DNA from 2 places in the Brevibacillus choshinensis genome. Region 1 is predicted to be linked to the other one. Evidence: riboswitches for the same ligand, from Rfam matches in the RefSeq annotation. Region 1 holds a riboswitch; the other holds the start of a gene.
What was found. Region 1 has a riboswitch for FMN ahead of ribD (bifunctional diaminohydroxyphosphoribosylaminopyrimidine deaminase/5-amino-6-(5-phosphoribosylamino)uracil reductase RibD). Riboswitches for the same ligand answer to the same signal wherever they lie in the genome.
Positions count from the first base shown of each region.

Region 2: it holds a riboswitch for FMN, as region 1 does, so the genes downstream of both, JNE38_RS04990 (ECF transporter S component) here and ribD (bifunctional diaminohydroxyphosphoribosylaminopyrimidine deaminase/5-amino-6-(5-phosphoribosylamino)uracil reductase RibD) in region 1, are expected to answer to the same signal.

Region 1 is NZ_CP069127.1:5,167,620-5,175,659, forward strand. Features, by position in the region: gene JNE38_RS25890 (spore germination protein) at 1-1,318, opposite strand, end outside; gene ribH (6,7-dimethyl-8-ribityllumazine synthase) at 1,436-1,900, opposite strand; gene JNE38_RS25900 (bifunctional 3,4-dihydroxy-2-butanone-4-phosphate synthase/GTP cyclohydrolase II) at 1,915-3,114, opposite strand; gene JNE38_RS25905 (riboflavin synthase) at 3,132-3,806, opposite strand; gene ribD (bifunctional diaminohydroxyphosphoribosylaminopyrimidine deaminase/5-amino-6-(5-phosphoribosylamino)uracil reductase RibD) at 3,825-4,934, opposite strand; FMN riboswitch at 5,060-5,205, opposite strand; FMN riboswitch at 5,342-5,489, opposite strand; gene JNE38_RS25915 (HAD family hydrolase) at 5,543-6,193, opposite strand; gene catA (type A chloramphenicol O-acetyltransferase) at 6,402-7,061, shown strand; gene yunB (sporulation protein YunB) at 7,144-7,872, opposite strand; gene JNE38_RS25930 (MFS transporter) at 7,930-8,040, opposite strand, start outside.
Region 2 is NZ_CP069127.1:938,316-946,355, forward strand. Features, by position in the region: gene JNE38_RS04970 (ABC transporter permease) at 1-580, shown strand, start outside; gene JNE38_RS04975 (ABC transporter permease) at 588-1,385, shown strand; gene JNE38_RS04980 (RNA polymerase sigma factor) at 1,570-2,103, shown strand; gene JNE38_RS04985 (DUF4179 domain-containing protein) at 2,150-3,193, shown strand; FMN riboswitch at 3,401-3,554, shown strand; gene JNE38_RS04990 (ECF transporter S component) at 3,799-4,404, shown strand; gene proS (proline--tRNA ligase) at 4,710-6,176, shown strand; gene JNE38_RS05000 (HAD family hydrolase) at 6,279-6,923, opposite strand; gene JNE38_RS05005 (winged helix-turn-helix domain-containing protein) at 7,027-7,644, opposite strand; gene bcp (thioredoxin-dependent thiol peroxidase) at 7,830-8,040, shown strand, end outside.

The sequences.
Region 1 (8,040 bases):
TCAGGAATTGTCCGTACATGCCCAGCAGGCCTGCGATGAGAATGAATCCATAGCGGACGAGGCGAATCGCATTGCTCATCAAGAAGTTCGGCGGAACGAATGAAAGCAAGGCAGAAACAGAGACGAGAACGATCAGGATATTGCTCGCCAGACCTGCTTGCACAGACGCGGTCCCGATGACGATACCCCCTACGATACCGATCGTCTGACCGATTTTGGTCGGCATTCGGATTCCTGCCTCCCGCAAAATCTCTATGATCAATTCAATGAACACCACTTCGACCACAGGAGGAAAAGGAACTCTGCTTCTGGATTCGGAAAGGATCGTGAGCAAGGCAGGCGGCAGCATCTCGGGATGGAAGGTGAGAACCGAGACATAGCTGGAAGTCAGAAGAATGGTAACGAATAAGCCAAAAAAGCGGATGATCCGCAGCAAGCTCGCCGTCGACCAGCGATTGTAGAAATCCTCCGGGCTGCTGAACATCTCCAGGAAAGAAGAAGGACAGATCGCCGCATCCGGACTCCCATTCAAGAGAACCAGGATTCTCCCATCCAACAAGGCTGCCGTCGCATTATCCGGCCTGTTGGTGAGCCCGAACTGCGGAAACGGCGAATACGGTTTGTCTTCCAGCGTTTGCTTCAATACCGGCATGCCCACGAACCCTTGGTAGACCACGTTGTTGATTCGCGTCCTCACTCGTTCCACATTCTCGGCATTCGCAATGTCTTCCATGTAAATCATGGCCACGCGGTTGTGCGTTTCCGTCCCCAGCGTAAAAGCGACGATTTTCAAATCGGGTGAAGCGATTCGTCGGCGCAGCAATGACAGATTGATCTCCAGCGTTTCGACAAACGAGTCCTGCGGCCCGAGAACAGTCGACTCATTCTCCGATTTGGAGATGGAACGATGCTCCACGTGGAACGTATTGATTTGCAAAATGAGATGCCGATCAAGAAAGAACAGGATCGTGTGACCTCTGAGCAAATTATTCATCAAGAGCGTGGGGTCATCCGTTTCATGCGGCTGAGCGAATGGAAGGACATCTAGGGGATTTCTCCCGTCCGAACGCTGCAAAGGCAAAAAAATGGTGTCATACAATTCAGCTGTATCCACCATCGTATCCAGAAAAAAAACGTGTACCCTCTCCCCATTCATGTTCAGGGAAAAGCTGCTAAGGTCATCCACGTTGTGTAGCTGCTCTTTTATTTGCTCAGGAGTGATCTGACTCTTTCCCGATTCTGGATGGCTGCCAGCGCCGCCATTCGAGGAAAGGACTTTCTGCACGCGATTACTCCACCACTCAGTTGGTTTCACCATGGAACCTACAACCTTTACAGGAAAATCGTTCTTACTTTGCCCTTCCATGGCGTTTTTATCCAGAACGAAAAAAGGACGCACAAAGGCGTCCTTTTAAGGGGAAACTGGCGAAAAAATTTAGGCAAACTGTCTGGAGAGATTCGCCATCTCGATAGCAGCAGCGGCAGCTTCCCATCCTTTGTTCCCTGCTTTCGTCCCGGCACGCTCAATCGCCTGCTCGATGGAATCCGTGGTCAGAACGCCAAAGATCACTGGAATGCCCGTGGATAGGGAGAGAGAAGCTACGCCCTTTGCCGTCTCGTTGCAAACGTAATCAAAGTGCGGTGTCGCCCCGCGGATGACGGCCCCCAGGGTAACGACGGCATCGTAGCGACCCGACTCGGCCATTTTCTTTGCAATGAGGGGAATTTCGAAGGCTCCAGGCACCCACGCTACATCCACATTCTCGTCGTCTACTCCATGACGCTTCAGCGCATCCAAGGCGCCTCCCACCAGCTTGCTGACGATCAACTCATTAAAACGGCCAGCAACGATCCCGACGCGCAGTCCTGTACCTACCAAATGTCCTTCAAATGTTTTCATGTTCATTCCACTCCCTATCGATGTAGTTGAAGCAGGTGTCCCAGCTTCTCTTGTTTGGTTGCAAGGTATTTGCTGTTGTGCGGATGCTCGGGCATCTGGATCGGCACCCGCTCCTCGACTTTCAAGCCGTAGCCATCCAGCCCGCGAATTTTCCGGGGATTGTTGGTCAAAAGCCGCATCCGTTGTACACCGAGGTCGCGCAAAATTTGAGCACCCACCCCGTAATCCCGCAGGTCTGCCGCAAAGCCCAGCTTTTCATTGGCCTCTACCGTATCCATTCCTTGCTCCTGCAGCTGATAGGCACGGAGCTTGTTGATCAGACCGATGCCGCGTCCCTCCTGCCGCATGTAGAGCAGAATCCCGCGTCCTTCCGCCTCGATTCTCTCGAGGGCAGCGTGCAGCTGCGGTCCGCAATCGCAGCGATCCGAGCCGAAAACGTCGCCGGTCAAACACTCTGAGTGCACACGGACCAGGACTTGTTCCTCGGGAGAGATATCGCCCTTGATCAAGGCGACATGCTCCTTGCCGTCGAGCTCATTCGTATAAGCTGCAATGCGGAAGTCTCCGTAGACCGTAGGCAAATTCACTTCGACCTCTTTTTTGACCAATGACTCTCTCGCCATCCGGTAACGAATCAGGTCCGCGATGGTAATCAGCTTGAGATCAAAGCGGCGGGCGATTTCTTCGAGCTGCGGCAGTCGAGCCATGGATCCGTCCTCATTCATGATCTCGCAAATGACACCCGCCTCGGCAGCTCCGGCCAAATGAGCGAGATCGACAGCCGCTTCGGTATGACCGGCTCTGCGCAAGACTCCACCCGCTTTGGCAATCAAGGGAAAAATATGCCCAGGACGTCGGAAGTCTTCAGCTGTCTTGCTTTCATCCAGCATGGCAAGCACCGTCTGCGATCGTTCGTGGGCGGAAATGCCCGTGTGCGTGCTCATTTCGTCAATGGAAACGGTGAAGGCTGTTCCTTGCGAGTCGGTATTCACTTCGACCATCGGCTTTAGGCCCAAGCGAGCGGCCCGCTCTTCTGTAACCGGAACACATACCAGTCCCCGTCCGTGCGTAACCATGAAGTTAATCATCTCCGGCGTCGCTGCCTGTGCAAGGCAGACAAAATCGCCTTCATTTTCTCGATCCTCATCGTCTACGACGATTACTGCCTTGCCTTGGCGCAAATCCTCCAAGGCTGCTTCTATGCTGTCAAACATGGCTTGTCCCTCCTCGATTAGGCAAATCCGTTTTCCTGTAAAAAAGCGAGGCTCAAACGGGAGGACCGTTCGCTTTTCCCTTCCGATTCCGATTCCGCTTCCTGGCGCACTCCCATCAGACGCTCCACATATTTGCCGATGACATCCGTCTCCAGATTGACCTGGTCACCCACCTTGCGATCCTGCAGGCTAGTCTGTGCCAGTGTATGGGGGATGATCGAAACCGAAAAGCTGCTGTCATCCACATCCACTACGGTCAAGCTGATGCCATCGATACAAATCGAGCCGCGCGGGATGACGTATTTCAAGAGAGCCGAGTCGGCTGCGATGCGAAACAGCACCGCATTGGCATGCGGCTGTCGAGATACAATCATACCCGTACCATCCACATGTCCCGATACGATATGGCCCCCGAACCGGTCACCCAGACGCATCGCTCGCTCCAGATTGACGCGCTGTCCCTGCCTAAGCTGGCGCAGGCTCGTTTTGTTCAGTGTTTCCGGCATGACATCTACCGTAAATTGGTGAGTCGAATAAGAGGTGACCGTCAGGCAAATGCCGTTTACGGAGATGCTATCCCCTGTCTTCACTCCCTCGAGCACACGCGCTGCACGGATGACGAGTCGACTTGCCTGTCCGCTTCCCGTCATGGCATCAAGTGTGCCTACTTCTTCCACGAGTCCCGTAAACATGAATGGTGTCACCTCTCTTTATTCGTGCTGCTCCCAGCGCGGGTAGCCGATAAAGCGCACATCTTCTTCACTTACCTGCTTGATGGCTATATCCTTCAGCGTTACCGCTTCATCCATGGTGGCAAATCCCGCTCCGCCAAATGGGGTCGAAGCCTCCTTACCCCCAACCAGCTTCATCGATACGTAACTGATGATTTTTTGGATGGCTTTCGCCTGCAAAAAGGAACCATTGACTCCTGCTCCCCCTTCTACCAAAAGGGAAGTAATGCCGAGCTCCCCCAGCTGCTTCAATACGGCCATCACGGAGAGCGGAGCGTCCAGCGTGATCAGCTTGACGTGTTTGACTTCCGCAAAAGCTTGCCGTCTCTCCTCTGATGCCTCCGGAGTGGTAAATATCCAGGTCGTTGCCAGTGGATCCTGCACGATGCGAGCTGTCAGCGGAGTGCGCAATTGGCTGTCGAGTACGACCCGGACGGGCTGTTTTCCATACAGCTCTCCTGACGATCGGGCTGTCAGCTCAGGGTCATCGGCCAAGACCGTTCCTACCCCTACCAATATGGCATCATTCGTTCTGCGCAGCTCATGAACCTCAGCTCTAGCTGCTTCCCCCGTGATCCAGCGGCTATGTCCAGTGGCCGTCGCGATTTTCCCGTCAAGGGTGCTCGCCGTCTTCACCGTCACAAACGGAAGCTTGGTTTGGATGTAGTGAAAAAAGACTTCATTCAGTTTGGTCGCTTCCTGCGCGCAAACGCCGATCTTCACTTCGACTCCCGCGGAAAGCAGCCTCTCGATTCCCTTTCCCGCTACCAGGGGGTTCGGGTCCAGAACGGCTACCACGACTCGTGAAACGCCTGCTGCGACCACAGCTTCCGCACAAGGAGGCGTTTTCCCGTGATGACTGCAGGGTTCCAGGGTAACGTACATGGTAGCCCCTTTCGCTAGGTCACCCGCCATACGCAGGGCATGCACCTCCGCATGCGGCCCTCCCGCTTTCAGATGTGCCCCCATGCCGACGACCTGACCGTTTTGAACGACCACAGCTCCGACCAGCGGATTGGGACTCGTCTGTCCTCTTACACCTCGCGCCAGCTCCAGCGCCATTTCCATGAAGCGTACGTCTTGTTCCATCACTCTCTCCTATCCCTCCAGATTCCAGCCAACGAAAAAAACCCTAAAACCAATTCGTTTCAGGGGATAGGGAAAGACGCCTGCCTTCAATCGATTTTTCGAAAAACCGAATCAAGACGGCGCTCTTGCATCTTCTCCCATCCGGACTGTACCGTCGGCTCTGGATTTTCACCAGATCAGTCGCTTTCCATGCGTGGTCAGCGAGTCGCGGGCTCGACGCTCTTGCGTCATCACCGCCGGTCGGGAATTACACCCTACCCTGAAGATTGCTTCGTATGAAATTCCTGCTGTGCTACTATTCCCTCCTTTTATCAAATAAAAATGCCCATGAGCATTCGACTCAGGGCATCGAGAAAGAAGCCTATTCTCAACCGTTTTTTTGCAAAAAACAGCTGCAAGGCTATTCCAAATACCTTCTCCCATCCGGACTTTACCGTCGGCCTTGGAATTTCACCAAGTCAGTCGCTGCCCAAATTGCAGACAGCGAGTCGCGGGCTCAGACGTGCGTTCGTCATTACCGCCGGTCGGGAATTGCACCCTACCCTGAAGGCTGGTATTCAGTTAGGTAGAGTATAGCACATTTCTGGACAAAGCCTACACTTTTCTTCTCAAAAATGAGCCAGCAGCTCACGCAAATCACGTATGGTCGTAAACGGTGTAACTCCCTTGCTCTCCATTTCCTGCTGTTTAGCCTGGTAGGCAATGAAGCGGACATCGGCATTCTGCGCCGCTTTGCCATCGATCCAGGAATCCCCGACCATCGTCCACGCACTCATGGACCGTTCGGGATGCTGCCGCAAAATGTAGTGTACCCCTGACGAAGAAGGTTTCAGCTCCGTCATTTGCTCGCGTGCCACGATTTCTGCAAAATAATGGGCAATCCCCGTCTCGTGCAGAGCCTCATGGGCAGCCGCGGAGGCATTGTTCGTGAGAATGTAGAGCTGGCAGCGTTTTTGCAATTCGTCCAGCACCTCCACGGCGTAGTCCTCCAATACAGCCCCGTGCATCCCTTCCTTTTCCACAGCAGTGACCGCTTCCCACATCTGCTGTTCCAGCTCAGGCGTCATGTTCGCAGATTGTCTCCCGATCTCGATCAGCTGTGACGCCGTATGATTTTGCCAATCCAGACCTGGCTCGCAGCATCCATTATCTATCAGCACCTGATAGATAGCATGCTTCATCCGCGGAAAATCAATCGTAGATTTCAACAGCGTATTGTCCATATCAAAAATGATGCCCTTCTCGTAGTGAATAGCCATCGGTTCCTCCTCGTCCATTTCTCAGTCTTTTGTATTCATAGTAACGGGAAAATTGCCATTGGAACACCCTTTTGCTTTTGCTGTATACTTCTTTTATGAGCAGATGACCTGCTCAAATCTTGCGAGGACCGTGATGAGGATATGGTTAAAGCAGTGGATCAAGCCTCCTAAAGCAAAGAAACACGATCATTTTAGGAGGGAACCAAGCATGATTTTCCACCCCATTGACATGGATACCTGGAGCCGAAAGCCTTATTTCGACCATTATCTGCACAGCGTCAGATGCACCTTTAGCATGACTGCCAACATCGATATTACCCGGATGCTCCCCGATCTGAAGAACAGTGGATTCAAGCTGTATCCGGCCTTGATTCACATGCTCACGACGGTTGTAAACCGCCACATGGAGCTTAGGATGGGCTATGATCCGGATGGCAGCGTAGGGTATTGGGAAAGCATGTCTCCCAGCTACACCATTTTCCACGAGGACGACAAGACATTCAGCAGCATCTGGACCGAGCACCACGATGACTTTCCCGTTTTTCACGGTCGCTATTTGGACGATCTCGCTGCGTTCGGCCAGATCAAGCAGTTCACCCCGAAGCCCCATGAACCAGGAAACACGTTTCCCATCTCGTGCCTCCCGTGGGTTAGCTTTACGGGATTCAACTTGAACATCTACGACGAGGGGACCTACCTCTCCCCGATCTTCACCATAGGAAAATACTTCAGGCACTCTGACAGCATCCTGCTGCCTTTAGCGGTGCAAATGCATCACGCCGTGTGCGACGGATACCATGCCAGCTTGCTTGTCCAAGAGATGCAGGCATTAGCTGATGATGCCCCGGCCTGGCTTCCTGCGAAGTAACGTAGCGAATCGATCGTCATACAGCGACAGCCCGGTGCATGAGAGTCATGCCCGGGCTGTCGCTTTGTTTGTCTTCCCATGTTTACGGTTGCTCTGGTGCGTCTGGCACCGTTTGACCCTGCGGCGTCTGCGCTCTCGGAACATCCGGCTTTCCTTCGGGGTTGTTGTACAAATACTGAGGCACATCTCCGACGATGAGCGAGTGCGTGATCGGGATTCTCGTGGTCACAGTCTGCTCGTCGGTAGCGAAAGGGACGACGATGCGCAGGTCTACTTCCACGTAAATGTAGACGGTCGCCAGCACCATGTTGATGCCCGCTTCCTTCAGCTCGGTCTCCAGCTTGGTCTTGACCGACCCGATCGGCATGAACGTAATCGGCAAGTCCGGCCCCAAATTGGCCAGAAAGCTGTTCCCCGTCGCGAGTCCGAGCGGGATCGTACGGTCTACCTTTTCCGCCTCGAATTCCTGCAGCTTGTTTTGAATGCGGGAAGTGGTTTCCCCCACGATCCGCGCATACTCCTTGAAATTAAACTGATACGCCTGAATCTGCCCCTGGTTGTCTTTTTCAATCTTCACGATTTGATTAAAGTCGACGCCTTGTTGGGAAATCCGCTTGGTTACTGCGTCCGTAATTGCTTCCTTGGCCAACTGCTCCGTTTTTTGCGAAGCCAGGATCAAGAGCGTCGGCTCGAGCCGTTTTTCCAGGAAAACCAGCGTTTGTATCGACAGGACCAAAAAAATGACCACCGCGATAAAAAACGCCTTCGTTCGGGAAAGCGGGTTCTTCCAACGCCGACGGGGTCGAAACATCGCCACGCCCGTCACCTCCCAATTGGTACATCCTATGGCCTATGGGAGGAAAAAAGACTATCGTTTCCGCAGATAAAAGCTGCCCAAGCCCAGCAATCCCAGCAGGAATAGCAATTGTGCCAGCGCGACCATCCCGAACAAGCCGGTCCAGGCAGCCAGAGGCGGAGC
Region 2 (8,040 bases), 1.9 Mb from region 1:
TTATTTCAACAACATCGATATGGAAATCGCCCAAGACGTCAGGGAAGGGAAAGTCGCCATTGAAATGATCCGGCCGTACAATTACCTTTCCGTCAAGACCGCGCAGGCGTTTGGGGAAGGCATCTTCCGCTTCCTGTTTTTCGCAGGGCCGGGGATCTTTTTGATCAGCTTGATTATCCCGTTCAGCTTCCCTGCGACGGCGCAAGGCTGGGGATTGTACTTAATGAGCCTGATGTTCGCCTTTTTCATCAACACACAGGTCAATTTGCTGACGGGACTCTTCACGTTTTTCCTGTTCCGCAATGATGGCATGATGCGTGCGAAGCGGGTCATTGTGGACCTCATGTCGGGTCTTGTTTTGCCTATCAGCTTCTTTCCGGGATGGGCGCAGACGATCATGGGCTTCCTGCCGTTTCAGGCGATCAATTACTATCCGAGCCTGATCTTTACCGGTGCGATCCCGGCTGGCAGAGCATGGGAGCTGATCGGCTTTCAGGTCATCTGGATGTTCGTGATCCTGGTCCCTATCCTGATTCTATGGCGAGTGGCCCGCAACCGGCTGGTCGTACAGGGAGGGTAAGACGGACATGCGGAATTTGAAACACATCTTCCATATTTTTGCTGACTACCTAGGCCAGTATTTCAAGACGAGGCTCGCCTATCGGGCAGATTTTCTCGGGGATTTGGCCTCCAATCTGATCTCTGAGCTGATCAACCTCGTCTTTATCATCGTCGTGTTCCAGCACGTGCCGCTCATGGGCGAATGGACGCGCGACGAGATCATCTTCATTTACGGGTTCTTTTTGGTGCCGTACGCGCTGTTCTCGATCTTCTTTGGCTTTTGGGATTTCAACGAGCGCTATATCATCCGCGGGGAAATGGACCGGATCCTCACCAGACCCGTGCACAATCTGGCGCAGGTCTGCCTGGAGTCCATCGCCCCTGACCGGATCTTCGGGGTGATTTCCGGCCTGATCATTATGGCGTATGCGGCGATTCAGCTGGATCTCGTCTTTTACTGGTACGACCCGATCATTTTCATCGTGCTGTCCATCAGTGGCGCGCTCATTTACGGAGGCGTGTACACGGCGATTTCCGCCATCAGCTTTTTCTCCGACTCGCGTACGGGCATCACGCCGATGATCTACAATATTCAGCAGTACGGGCGCTATCCGGTTGACGTGTACAACAAAGTCATTCGCTTTGTGCTGACGTACGTGCTTCCGTTTGCCTTTGTGGGTGTGTATCCAGCGGCCTACTTCCTCCGGAAAGAAACGTGGTACATCTATGCAGCGATGACCCCGGTGATGGCCGTTATCTTCTTTGGCATCGGGCTTCTGGTTTGGAATATCGGAGTGAGCAAGTATCGAGGAGCGGGTTCATAGCCCGCTCCTTTTCTTTAGGAAAGCCTGGTGACAACCGGCGTTATGGGAAATCAGCCCCTGACGTTTTGTGACCAGGCTATTTCTCTTTTTCACAGAAAAAATGCAACACGGAAAAAAGATGTGACCAAAGCTTGAGCAGGGGGATCTAATTACTGTAAATATCGAACAGAAAGGAGTGGAGAATGTGGAGCTAACCCAACAGGTGATCCTTGCCAAGCAAGGTGATCGGGATGCATTTATCCGTCTGATGAAGCACGTAGAGAGCCCTTTGCACAACACGGCCAAGTCCATCCTGAAAAAGGACGAGGATGTCGCGGATGCTCTCCAGGAAACGATCTTGCTTGCCTATAAATCTCTTCCTAGTCTTCGTGAGCCAAGCTTTTTTAAGACGTGGATATTTCGAATCCTGATCAATGCGTGCAAAAAGATAGCAGCAAGTCGGTCCCGTAACGTTTCGATGGCGGATATTCCTGTGGTGCAGTCTTTCTCCCCTGAGTACGAGGATGTCGACTTGAAGGAAGCCGTTGACAGGCTGGAGGAGCAGCAGCGCATGGTCGTTGTCCTCTTTTATTTTGAAGATATGCCTTTGCGACAAGTAGCGGAAGTATTGGAGATTTCGGAGAGCGCCGCAAAAATGAGGCTCAGCCGGGCGCGAAAAACGTTGCTGGACCATTTGATGCCAATCGGGAAGGGTGCGATGAACTATGGATCTATCTAAATTGGAAGTCGAACTGAAAAAATATAAATCTGCGGAAAATACGAGTATGTCATTACTTGTTCGATCTCGGCTTGATGAAACTTACGCTTCGCTCCCTGAAAGGCCTTGTCTACCAAAAGGAAGAGCACCCCGTCCGCGTCTTTGGAAAACGGCATCTGTTGCAGCTGCGGCCATCCTTTTGGGTGCTACGGTTTTTGCATCGGGCTTTATCTCGCCTGCCATGGCCAAATCCCTCAAGCAAATACCGGTGGTGGGCAGTCTGTTCAGCTCGATTGAAGCGGATCTTGGGTTGCGCGCAGCAGGAGAACAAGGTCTCACTGCCAAGGTCAATGCAGGCATCTCCTATCAGGACGTGAAGCTGGATGTAACGGAAACAGTCTACGATGGAACACGTGCCGTCTTTTTGCTCCGCGTAACCGCACCGAATTTGAAAGAAGGCATGTTTGATACGGGAGAAGAAGCCGTAAAGCTCAGCAACGCGATAGACAGCGTTGTATTCAAAGTCAATGGACAAGTAAAAGAAGGCGTCAATTATGCCTCTGCGGGAGCTGCCAACCCGAATGTCCTCGTTTTCGAGAATGTTTTGCCAGCGGTCGATCGGAATGCAACCACGACGATACCGGATCCTTTTCACGCAGAAGTATTGGTAAAACTGGCAGGTATCGATCATGAGTTTACCTTGGACGTTCCATTCCACAAAACGACGAAGGGCATCGTCAACTTGAAGCCGAATGCAAGCCGATCAAGCGATCAAGGGTCACTCACTGTCTCTGAGGTGAATGTAACTCCTGTGACGACGCGATTGGTGACGACGATCAAACTGGCTGATCAAGCATCGGAACGATTGTCCCATACTAGAGTTGCGGTGTATGATGACCAAGGTCGTCAGCTGCCAGCTCTCAACGGTGAGGGAACATTCGTAGAGAATGGCATTACCTTTGATGGGCGATATGCAACTACTGGAAAGACCAAGTATTTGATTATCAAGCCTTTTGAATACGAGGATGATTTCTCTGAAAAGGTGCGTGAGGATCAGTTTATCGAGGGCTTGGAATTGAAAATTGATCTCCCGTCTCAAAGCGAGCAATAGAGTACGGGCGGCTAAATGATTTCAAGAGCTGAGAGGATGCAAATCCCTCGGCTTTTTTCTATGAAGCGAAAAAAGTTGTGTACAAAAAAATCAAAAGGGCTCATTCCTATAATTCCTACAAAAAACATCGGAAAATGCCAAAATCGCATTTTCAACTATTGTCAAATCAAAAAACCGCAGTATAATATGCTGTATACAACAACAAACACATTCCTTCGGGGCAGGGTGAAATTCCCGACCGGCGGTGATCATGCTTTGATGCATGTAAGCCCGCGAGCCTCCCGAGCTGATCGCAGCAGGGAGTGCAGGATCTGGTGCGATTCCAGAGCCGACAGTACAGTCTGGATGGGAGAAGGATGACGACAGTACGTTACCACACGTGCTTGTTTACCTGTGCAAACGGGAAAAGGGGCCATTGCTCTTTCGCAGCCCTTTTGTTTCTCGTACTCATTTTTGCATCAGGATTTGTCATGCGCCTGCAAAAAAGCCCTGAGGATCTTTCTTTCCTCGGGCTTGTTTTCGTTTGCGCAAGGTTCAGGATGTGTGGGTTCACGATCACTGTTGCCATTCCTCAAGAAGGAGAAAAAGATGAGGAGATGGTACACATGAAAGAAACAGCATTACATTCCACGAGGTCAACCCAAAAGCTTGTGACGATTCCCATGCTCGCAGCGGTTGCCTTTATCCTGCAGTATTTGGAATTCCCCATTCCACTGATGCCGAGCTTTTTAAAGCTGGATTTCAGTACGCTGCCTGCCTTGATCGGCGGTCTGATGTACGGTCCAGTGGCAGGGATCATCGTGGAGGTTTTGAAAAATGCCCTGCACATGCTGTTTAAAAATACGGACGGACTTTTGATCGGGGAGCTGGCCAACGTGGTGGCGGGCGCCAGCTTTATCGTAGCGGCAGTCTCCATGCAGCGACTCGGCCAAGGCAAGAAAGGCTTTTTGACCGGCCTCGCTTTGGGTACCCTGCTGATGAGCGCCGTGATGGCTCTGGCCAACGCGTTCTTCCTGCTGCCTGCCTATGCCGTTCTTTATCAAATGCCAATGGATCAGCTGCTGTCGACCTTTGGAGCAGACAGCGTGTGGTCACTCGTCCTGTACGGAATCGTTCCGTTCAACATTTTCAAGGGTGCGATGCTCTCCCTGGTCGCTTATCCGGTGTACGTCAAGCTGGCGTCCAGATTGAACCCGCGTGCCACAAATTGACAATCGGAAAATGACTTGCTACTATATCTACAAATGAAAGGCTATGAAAGGACTCGCAGTGATTCGCCGCGTCCCAGAGAGTCGGCCCTTGTCTGGAAGGCTGATACTACGGCATGACTGCACCCCATCCTGAAGCCGCTGGCGATGAGCCACGCCGGATGCCCCGCCGTTATCGGGACTTTGAGCGGACTGCAGCCTTCAGCTGTGGTCAATCAGGGTGGTACCGCGGATGTTGATCCTCCGTCCCTATGTGGGATGGGGGATTTTTTGCATTCACTTATTCAAGAAAAAGGAGCTGTAGAAGGATGAAAGAGGAAAAGGCATTTGTGAAGGAAATCACGCCGCAATCGGAGGATTTCTCACGCTGGTACATCGATACGATCAAAAAAGCGGACCTGATGGACTACACGCCCGTTCGCGGATGTATCGTGTTCAAGCCGGAAGGGTTCGAGCTGTGGGAACGGATCCAAGAGGCGATGAACAAGCGCTTCAAGGAAACCGGACACCGAAACGCTTATTTCCCGATGCTGATTCCTGAGTCCTTCATGCAAAAGGAAAAAGAACATATCGAGGGCTTCAATCCTGAGCTGCCATGGGTGACAGAAGCAGGCGGAGAGCCTTTGGAAGAGCGTCTTGCACTGCGCCCGACGTCCGAGACCATCATCGGTCACATGTACAGCCAATGGATTCAGAGCTATCGCGACTTGCCCGTTCTCATTAATCAGTGGGCAAACGTATTCCGTTGGGAGAAGCGGACCATGCCGTTTTTACGCACCTCCGAGTTCTTGTGGCAGGAAGGGCACACAGCTCATGCGACAGAGGAAGAGGCGCGAGAGGAAACGATGCAGATGCTGGAGATCTATCGGGAAGTCGTCGAGCAGGAGCTGGCGATTCCCGTATGGAAAGGACAAAAGACTCCTAGCGAACGCTTTGCCGGCGCAGTCGATACTTACTCTATCGAGGCGATGATGAAGGATGGGAAGGCCGTACAGGCAGGCACATCCCACTACTTGGGCGACAATTTCGCACGCGGCTTTGAGATCAAGTTCCTCGATCGAGACAATACGTTCAAATACGTCCACACGACTTCCTGGGGAAGCTCAACCCGCTTGATCGGCTCGATGATCATGGTGCACGGGGATGACCGTGGATTGTCTCTGCCTCCGCGGATGGCTCCTACCCAAGTGATCATGATTCCAGTCGGTCCGATGAAGCTGCGGGAGCAAGTGATGCAGGCGTTCGATCCGCTCTTCGATACGATCAAGGCTTCCGGCATCCGCGTTCGTGCCGATCTTCGTGAGGAGACGCCAGGCTGGAAGTTCAATGAGTGGGAAATGCGCGGGGTACCTGTACGTTTGGAAATGGGGCCGCGCGATGTCGAAAATGGGCAAGTGATTCTGGCACGCCGCGATACGGGTGAAAAGATTACGGTGGCGCTGGAAGGCATCGTGGAGACGATCCGGAACCTGCTCGAGGAAATCCAGCAAAACATGTTCCAAAAAGCATTGGCTTTTCGCGAGGCGAATTCCCATCTGGGGATCGACAGCATGGAGCAGCTGGCGTCGCATATCGAGAAGAGCGAGCAGGACAATGCACCAAGTGGATGGGTGCTGGCTGGCTGGTGCGGAGACGATGCATGCGAAGCGAAGGTCAAGGAAGAGACCAAGTTTACCTCCCGCAATATTCCGTTTGACCCACCTGTACGAAAAGAAACATGCATTTGCTGCGGTGAAAAAGCACAGCACACGGTTTGGTTCGGCCGAGCTTACTAGGAGCTATTTTCCCAGCCTTGGAGCTGATCAAGCTGCAAAGAAAAAAGGCGTGCCCTCTGAAATGGAGGCATGCCTTTTTGTCTGTGGGCTGGCGAGGACAGTTTAGCGCCGGGCGGCCAGCACCCACTCCACGAAGCTTTCTACATCTGTAAACACATAATCCGGCTGTGGATCAAATTGCCCGGCCTTTTGGGTGACTGCGAGCCAATCGACCCCAACCGTCATCAGCCCGGCAGAGCGGCCTGCTTGCACATCCGCATCGCTGTCTCCCACATAGATGGTCTCGGCAGCCTTTGCGCCCAATCGCTCCATGGCAAGCAGAATGCCCTCCGGATGCGGCTTGGGATGGGTGACATCATCGCCGGTAATGACCACATGAAAATAAGAAGAAAGCTCCCACTCTTGCAGCGAAATGTCGGCACTCTGCCTGCCCTTTCCGGTGACGATCCCCATCTGGATGCCTGCCGCCTGCAATCGCTGGAGCATGCCCCCGATCTCGGGAGGGTTTTGCATACGCCCATGCTCGTCGGCATAGACAGTGAAGAAATGCTCGAGTGCTGCTACATGCGCGTGCACAGGCAGCTCCTTTTTCACGATTCCGGTCTCTGTCGGTCCAAATAAGGCGATGATCTGCTCATCTGTATAATGCTTTTGCAAAAAACGCTGAAACGTCGAGCGAAAAGCGGTGAAAATGAGCGGCAGCGTGTCCGCTACGGTCCCATCGAAATCAAACAGGATGGTTTTCATGTCGCAGCCCCCTTCCAGATCCAAACAATCCAAACAAAAAAGAAAACCATCTCAGCTGATGGTTTTCATGATGTCGGTGACAATTATGCGGCAAACGATTCTGTTATTCTTCGGAGTCCTCGAAAGGCTCGTCGGAATCATCAGAAGCTTCAGCTGGTGTCATAGGAAAGAGCACGTCAAAAAACTTGAACTTGCGGCGACCTGGCTCGCTTTTCAATGCTTTGTACTTGTGCAAAAGATCTGCGATTTCCTCGACGAACTGATTGCGTTCGTCCTGGCTGAGATGAAATTCGTGCAAGTTAAAAGCAAACGTGTTTTTGTACTCTTTACGTACGTCCTGATCACTGGCGACAAAACGGTTCAAGGTCCGCATGAGATCCTTTTCCGTCGTTCGAAAAGGAGTAAACATCACATCACTGAGTTGCTGTGCGTTTTCTTCAATCATGACTTGCAGCTTGACCTGAATCACTTTGGCTACCGGTTCATAGTACTTTTCCACGATAGACCCTTTGACGCGAGTATCCACCTGTTCCAGCAAACCGACACGAACCAGCTCCTTCACATGATAATGAAGGCGGGCAGCGTTTTCACCCAACTCGGTCGCGATTTGCTTGGCTGTCCGAGGCTCCAGATCTTCAAACAGTTCCAGGATCTTGACACGCTCGGCAATTGCGAGGGATTTTAGTGCTTCTGGGTCTGTTACTTCAAAAAACTCTTTCATGCCAATTCTCACCATCCAACTGACTAGGCCAAATTTTGATTTTTCGTCGTTCTCTATACTATCAATCAATTCTATCGTTTTCTGATAGAAAGCGCAACGTGTATACAGATGAAGTGCCTGTAAGCTTGTGGTAAAATCAAAGCGTACATAACAAGGAAAAGTCGGAACAGAAGGAAGGGATACGCATGACCGAAACTGGACAAGCCGCTCCTGATTTTACGCTGCAAGCAAACGAGAATCAAACCATCTCACTCTCCTCGTACCGGGGAAAGAATGTCGTTCTTTATTTTTATCCCAAAGACATGACGCCAGGCTGTACGACAGAAGCATGCGATTTTCGGGATTATCATCCTCAGTTCAAGCAATTGGACACGGTTGTTTTGGGAATCAGCCCCG